Regions from separate parts of the Streptomyces sp. NPDC007872 genome, predicted to be linked through region 1. Evidence: riboswitches for the same ligand, from Rfam matches in the RefSeq annotation. Region 1 holds a riboswitch; the other holds the start of a gene.
The links. A riboswitch is a leader RNA that binds a small molecule or an ion and turns the genes downstream of it on or off. The one in region 1 is predicted to bind cyclic di-AMP.

Region 1 (3,398 bases):
CGATCGGCGAGGGCGGGGTCCGGGTCCTCAACGAGCAGGTGCTCCACGAGGCCGGTGTGGACGCCCGCGCGCTGGCCGCCGCGGAGGAGCGCGAGCTGGCCGAACTGGAGCAGCGCGCCCGCCGCTACCGGGGCAGCCGCACGCCCGTGCCCCTCGAAGGACGGACGGTCCTCGTCGTCGACGACGGGCTCGCCACCGGCGCCACGGCCCTGGCGGCCTGCCGGGTGGTCCGTGCCCGGGGCGCGGCCCGGATCGTCCTCGCGGTGCCGGTCGCGCCGCCCCACTGGACGGCCCGGCTCGGCGGCGAGGCCGACGAGACCGTCGGCGTCGACACCCCGGACGGGTTCTACGCCGTCGGCCAGTTCTACCGGGACTTCCCGCAGACGCCGGACGACGAGGTGATCGCCTGCCTGGACCGGAGCCGGGCCGCGCGCGACCCCGTCGTCCGGGACGAGGACGTACGGATCCCGGTCGGGGGTGCCACGCTCGCGGGGAGGCTCGCCGTGCCCGAGGGGGCCGCCGGCCTCGTCCTGTTCGCCCACGGCAGCGGCAGCAGCCGCCACAGCCCCCGGAACCGGACGGTCGCCGCGGAGCTGAACCGGGCCGGTCTCGGGACCCTGCTGTTCGACCTCCTGAGCGAGGCCGAGGCGGCCGACCGGGCGCACGTCTTCGACACCCCGCTCCTCGCGGGAAGGCTCGCCGGGGCCACGGAACAACTGGCCGGGTGGCCCGGCGTCGCGGGACTCCCGCTCGGCTACTTCGGGGCGAGCACGGGAGCGGCGGCCGCGCTGTGGGCGGCGGGCGACCCCGCGTCCCCCGTCGCCGCCGTCGTCTCGCGCGGCGGCCGGCCCGACCTCGCGGCCGACCGGCTCGCCGGGGTGCGGGCCCCGACCCTCCTGGTGGTGGGCGGCGAGGACCCGCTGGTCCTGGACCTCAACCGGCGGGCCGGGGCGCTGCTGCGCTGCGAGAACCGGCTGGCCGTGGTGGAGGGCGCCGCCCACCTCTTCGAGGAGCCCGGCGCCCTGGAGGAGGTGGCGGAGCTCGCCACCTCCTGGTTCACCGCGCACTTCCGGGGCCGGGGCGCCCCGGAAGCGCCCGGTGCGGACTAGTACGCGCTGTCGACGTTGTCGATGGAGCCGTAGCGGTCGGCCGCGTAGTTGCAGGCGGCGGTGATGTTGGCGACCGGGTCGTACATGTCCATCGACGTGCCGGGCACGTGGTAGGCCAGGAAGGTCGGCTCGATGACCTGGAGCAGGCCCTTCGAGGGGGTGCCGTTGACGGCGTTGATGTCCCAGTTGTTGATGGCCAGCGGGTTCCCGGAGGACTCGCGCATGATGTTGCGGTGGATGCCCTCGTAGGAACCGGGGATGCCGTGCTGGGCCATGACGTCCAGCGACTGCCGGATCCAGCCGTCGAGGTTGTCGGCGTACTGGGTGGCGGCGGCCGGAGCGGCCTCGACCGGGGCGACCGGAGCGGCGGCGGGGGCCGGGGCGGCGGCGGAGGCCCCCGTGCCGGTGCCGGCGGACGGGGCGGCCGCGCGGCGCTCGGAGCGGTTCGCCCGGTCGGTCGAAGTGGACTTCTCCGCCTTCGCGGTGGCCTTCCGCTCCGCCTTTTCCTGCGTCTTCGGCTGCGCCGGGGCGGCCTTGGCGGTGCCCCGATGAATCGTCAGTTCCAGGCCCGGGTGGATGAGTGACGGATTGTCACCCACGGCGCTCTGGTTGGCTCGGTAAAGGCTCTTCCAGCCTCCCTGAATTCCCTTCTTGTGGGCGATCAGGGAAAGCGAGTCACCGCTCACGACGGTGTACGTGCGGGTGGCCTCCGGGGCGGCCGGAGCCTTGGCGGCGGCCGGGGCCGCGGGGGCGGTGAAGGCCTTGGCGGCGATCTCCGGGGCCGGGGCGGCGGTCGCGGCGCCGGCCGTGGCGGGGGCGATCAGGGGCAGGGACAGCGCGGCCCCACCCGTGCCGACCAGGGCAAGTCCACGAGAGATGTGGTTGCGGCGGGGGCGGCGGTGCTTACCGTGTGCAGGCATGACGGGATTCCTCTCCGGCGCCTACGAGGTGAGCTGTCGGGTTCGGACGGGAGATGTCCGGCCGCGCGCACGCGGCTGCACCCCGAGCCGTTCCGGATTCCGGACCGGCGTATTCGTGGGTCCCCCGCTCCTGCCGTCGGGTGAAAAGGGAGGTTTCCGAGCGGTGGCAGGATTAGGCGTTCCGCTCGAATGGGGGTGACCGTAGGCCAGTAATGCGGCGAATAACAAGAGGATCAGAGCGGCGGTCCCGGTAAATGGATCACCGAATTCGGGGAATTCAAGATCGGCCGGGCTCCGGAAGCGCCGAACTTCCTTGTGCGGTACGGGGTGGGGGAGGGCGGCGCCGTGCGGCGGGCCGCGCTGAGTGAGTCGCGTCACCCGATGAGTTATGTCCGAATATGCGACGTAATTCCATTGATGGGGAAATGAGGCGAAAATGTGGAGGTTGGGATCTCTGAGGGTGCAAAGAGCCGTTTCGAGTGCTTCTTGGGCACTCAAGGGCAAACCCGGCAAAGCCGACATCCTTCTCGAAGGATGGAGTGACCGACCCAGGAGCCGCCCGATGTCCCCCGCCCCCCAGCTCGTCCCCGACGCCCCGGACGCCCCCGACCTCCTCGACCGCGAGGCGGCCGCCCTCTACGAGAGCGCCGTCTGGCAGCGGATCGTCACCGACTGGCCCGCTCCCGCACCGCCGGCCCCCGCACCGCTCGCGCCCGCCCCCGCACCGCCGCCGGGCGAGGAGGGGAGCTGGCGGGACCTGCTCAGCGTGCCCGTGGAGCGGCTCGTGGCCGAGGCGCTCCACGCGCTCCCGGCGCCGGCCCCCGCCGAGCGCCGCCTCCCCGGCCGGATCGGAGCCGTCCTGCCGGACCGCCTCCACGTCTGGCGCCGCGTCGGCGGCGCCGAACTGCGCCCCTCGGTCCACCTCGGCTACGCGCGCCTCGTCCTGACCGAGTGGGGCTGGCAGAACGCCCCGTACAAGCTGCGCGACAGGCGGGGGGCCCGCTGTGTCTGCGGGGCGCTCCTCGCCGCCCACCGCCTCGGTCACGGCAGCGCGGACACCATGAACGAGGCGGCCGCCTGGATCATGACCGAGCTGCGGTCGCGGGGGTGGCGGGACCTCATCGGCCCGTGGAACCGGGCCCCCGGGCGCACGGCCGACGACGCCCTCGCCCTCCTCGACGCCACGATCCGCCGCGCCGCGCACGCCGGCCGCTGACGGTGCCGCCCGGGCGCGGGGATCCCCGTACCCCCCGCCCGGGCCCGGGGATCAGCCGCTGACGCTCGGGGCGCCGTTCTCGATGTGGCCGGTGTACCGGCGCGACCAGGTCCCGTCGGCGCCGGTGGTGACCGTGAAGTCGTACCAGCCCTT
Region 2 (3,398 bases), on a different contig from region 1:
ACCCAGGCCGACTGGGAGCGCCACGGCGGCCTGGCGTACGCGCCCAGCCCCGACCTGGCCAGCCGCGCCCAGCAGATCGCGGTGGCCGAGAAGGCCCTCGCCAAGGGCAGCGACGCGTGGGCCACCTGCGCGCCGATCGCCGGCCTGGCGAACGACGGGAAGCCCACCGGGGTGGACCCGGGCCCGGCCGCCGCCCCGACGACCTCCGTGGCGCCCGTCCCCGAGTCGAACTGGAACTCGGGCGCGTCGGGCGCCTCCGCGGCCGCGCCGTCCGCGGCCGCGCCGTCCGCCGCCGCTCCGTCCACCGGGGCGCCGAAGTCCTCCGCCCCCGCGACCGCCCCCGCCACGGCGCCGGCCACGCCGACGGCTCCCGCCGGCTCGACGGGCCCGAGCACGCCGACCGCCCCCGCGACGCCGTCCGCGCCGTCCGGGACCACCGGGGCCACGGACCCGGCGGACCCGACGCTCCCGGCCGGTCCGACCGATCCGGCCGACCCGACGGTCCCCGCCACCCCCGGTGAGTCCGTTACGCCCGGTACGTCTGTTACGCCCGGTGTTCCGGGAGCTGAGGGAACGTCGGCCGCGCCCGGCACGGGCAAGCACCGGGGCGAGGCCGCCCCGGAGGAAACCGGCAAGCCGGACAGCTCCACCGAATCCGGTAGACATGCCTCGGACAAGGACAAGCTGTCCGAAGAGGCTGCATCGACCCCGATCGCTGATGAAGCGAAGGATTCGGGCACAACGGACAGTCAGCGCTCTTCGGGTGAATACGTCGTGCGTCCGGGTGACAGCCTTTCGGACATCGCCCAGGCGAACGAACTGCCCGGAGGGTGGACCGCCCTCTACGACGCCAACAAGCGGACCGTGGGCACCGATCCGGACCTCATCCTCCCTGGTCAGAACCTCGATCTGACGAAGGGTTCGGTCCCGGCGGCCGGGTAGTTCGTGGGCGTATGTCCGGTTCCGGACGAGTGAGACATGGGTCTCTTTGTCCCAACTGGCGTGTCGCGCCCGCAAGCTCCGCTTCCGTCATCCCTCACCTGCGCAAACAGTCCCCTCCGAAGGGCAAGAAGAGGCGAAATTCGTCGTATGAGCCTCTTTGAACTTCGGGGGGGTCTGTGTCTACGGTCGTCATCGCTCGCCACCGCGGGCCCCGTCGACCGAAACGCCGAATCCTGCCGTCGGCCGATGGGAACAGTCGTCGCGCAAGCGCCGAAGGCAGGAGCGGGGGACCCAAGGTAAGCGCCGGGCCCGGCCGTCCAGACACGGACGGCCGACGACCGGCTAGGGGTGAAGTCGCGTGCTAGGACACGCGGCCGGGCAACTCTTCGGCCCGAACCCGACAGCTCACCTCGCAGGCGTCGGTGAGGAGAATCCCCATGCTGTTTTCCGTCAAGGGCAAACACCGCCGTCCCTCCAAGGCCGCCCAGGTCGCCGCGCTCGTCGGCGTCACCGGCGTCGCCGTCGCCGCCCCGCTGATGACCGCGGGCACCGCCTCGGCCGCCACGGCCTCCGAGTGGGACCGCGTCGCCCAGTGCGAGTCCGGCGGCAACTGGTCCATCAACACCGGCAACGGCTTCTACGGCGGCCTGCAGTTCACCAACTCCACCTGGGCCGCCTTCGGTGGCACCGCCTACGCCCCGCGCGCCGACCAGGCGTCGAAGTCGCAGCAGATCGCCGTCGCCGAGAAGGTCCTCGCGGGCCAGGGCAAGGGCGCCTGGCCGAGCTGCGGCGTGGGCCTCTCCGGCGCCTCGTACGACGGCGGCTCCGCCGAGAGCGCGCCGCAGGAGCAGCCGAAGCAGGAACAGCCCGAGCAGGAGCAGTCGCAGCGGCAGGCGCAGCCGAAGCAGGAGCGGAAGGCCGAGCAGCCGACCACCCGCAGCCAGTCGCGCCAGGCTCCGCAGGCCGCCCCGCAGAAGACCGTCACCACCCCGACCGGCAAGACGGTCAAGAAGGGCGACGGCGAGTACAAGGTCGTGGCCGGCGACACCCTCAGCAAGATCGCCCAGGCGCAGGGCGTCCAGGGCGGCTGGGCGCAGCTCTTCGAGCTCAACGACGACGTCGTCGAGAACGCCGACCTGATCTACCCGGGCCAGCAGCTCCACCTGAAGTGAGCCCGGCGGGTCGCGTGAGTCCGGCGGCTCACGCGCCCCCGATGACCCTCCCGCGGTGACCACCCCGGTCCGGCGCGCCACTCCCCCGTGCGCGCCGGACCGGGGTTCCCCTTTGCCGGGGGGACACCTCCCGTACGGGGCGACCCCTCGTACGGGGCGACCCCCTCGTACGGAGCGACCCCCTCGTACGGGACGACTCCGGCCCCACCTGACGGTTACCGCCCGGTAGGTCTGGGGTCCTTCGTCCCGTTGTGCGTGCCCTCGGGTCCTTTTTCGTCCCAGGGGGCGGGCGCCCGGCCGGTCGGAGCCTCCGGGGCGGTTAGGCTCTTGTCGCAAGGCCGAGCGACCCTGCACCGACCTTGCGTCACATCCCGCGTCACATCCCAGAAGGAGATGCTCGTGCCGTCCATCGACGTCGTCGTAGCCCGGGAAATCCTGGACTCCCGAGGCAACCCCACGGTCGAGGTCGAGGTCGGCCTCGACGACGGCAGCACCGGCCGTGCTGCCGTTCCGTCCGGCGCCTCCACCGGTGCGTTCGAGGCCCTCGAGCTCCGCGACGGTGACCCGAACCGCTACCAGGGCAAGGGTGTCGAGAAGGCCGTCCTCGCCGTCATCGAGCAGATCGGCCCGGAGCTCGTCGGCTACGACGCCACCGAGCAGCGCCTGATCGACCAGGCCATGTTCGACCTGGACGCCACCCCGGACAAGTCCTCGCTCGGCGCCAACGCCATCCTCGGCGTCTCCCTCGCCGTCGCGCACGCCGCCTCCGAGGCCAGCGACCTCCCGCTCTTCCGCTACCTGGGCGGCCCGAACGCGCACCTGCTGCCCGTTCCGATGATGAACATCCTGAACGGCGGGTCGCACGCCGACTCCAACGTGGACATCCAGGAGTTCATGATCGCCCCGATCGGCGCGGAGTCCTTCTCCGAGGCCCTCCGCTGGGGCACCGAGGTCTACCACACCCTCAAGTCCGTCCTGAAGTCCAAGGGCCTCTCCACCGGCCTCGGCGACGAGGGCGGCTTCGCCCCGAACCTCGGCTCCAACCGCGAGGCGCTCGACCTCATCCTCGAAGCGATCAAGCAGGCCGGCTACGTGCCCGGCAAGGACATCGCGCTCGCGCTCGACGTCGCCGCCTCCGAGTTCTACAAGGACGGCAAGTACGAGTTCGAGGGCGAGTCCCGCTCGGCCGCCGAGATGACCGAGTACTACGAGGAGCTCGTCTCCGCGTACCCGCTGGTCTCCATCGAGGACCCGCTGTTCGAGGACGACTGGGCCGGCTGGAAC

Region 2: linked by a shared signal. The riboswitch ahead of ACFYNX_RS30795 (transglycosylase family protein) and the one ahead of ACFYNX_RS12215 (transglycosylase SLT domain-containing protein) in region 1 are both predicted to bind cyclic di-AMP.

What each region holds. Positions count from the first base shown of each region.
Region 1 covers NZ_JBIAEA010000003.1:388,383-391,780, reverse strand. Annotated here, with positions in the region: gene ACFYNX_RS12220 (phosphoribosyltransferase family protein) at 1-1,109, shown strand, start outside; gene ACFYNX_RS12215 (transglycosylase SLT domain-containing protein) at 1,106-2,029, opposite strand; cyclic di-AMP (ydaO/yuaA leader) riboswitch at 2,035-2,218, opposite strand; gene ACFYNX_RS12210 (hypothetical protein) at 2,592-3,245, shown strand; gene ACFYNX_RS12205 (phosphocholine-specific phospholipase C) at 3,297-3,398, opposite strand, start outside.
Region 2 covers NZ_JBIAEA010000011.1:146,877-150,274, forward strand. Annotated here, with positions in the region: gene ACFYNX_RS30790 (transglycosylase family protein) at 1-942, shown strand, start outside; cyclic di-AMP (ydaO/yuaA leader) riboswitch at 1,201-1,376, shown strand; gene ACFYNX_RS30795 (transglycosylase family protein) at 1,380-2,114, shown strand; gene eno (phosphopyruvate hydratase) at 2,508-3,398, shown strand, end outside.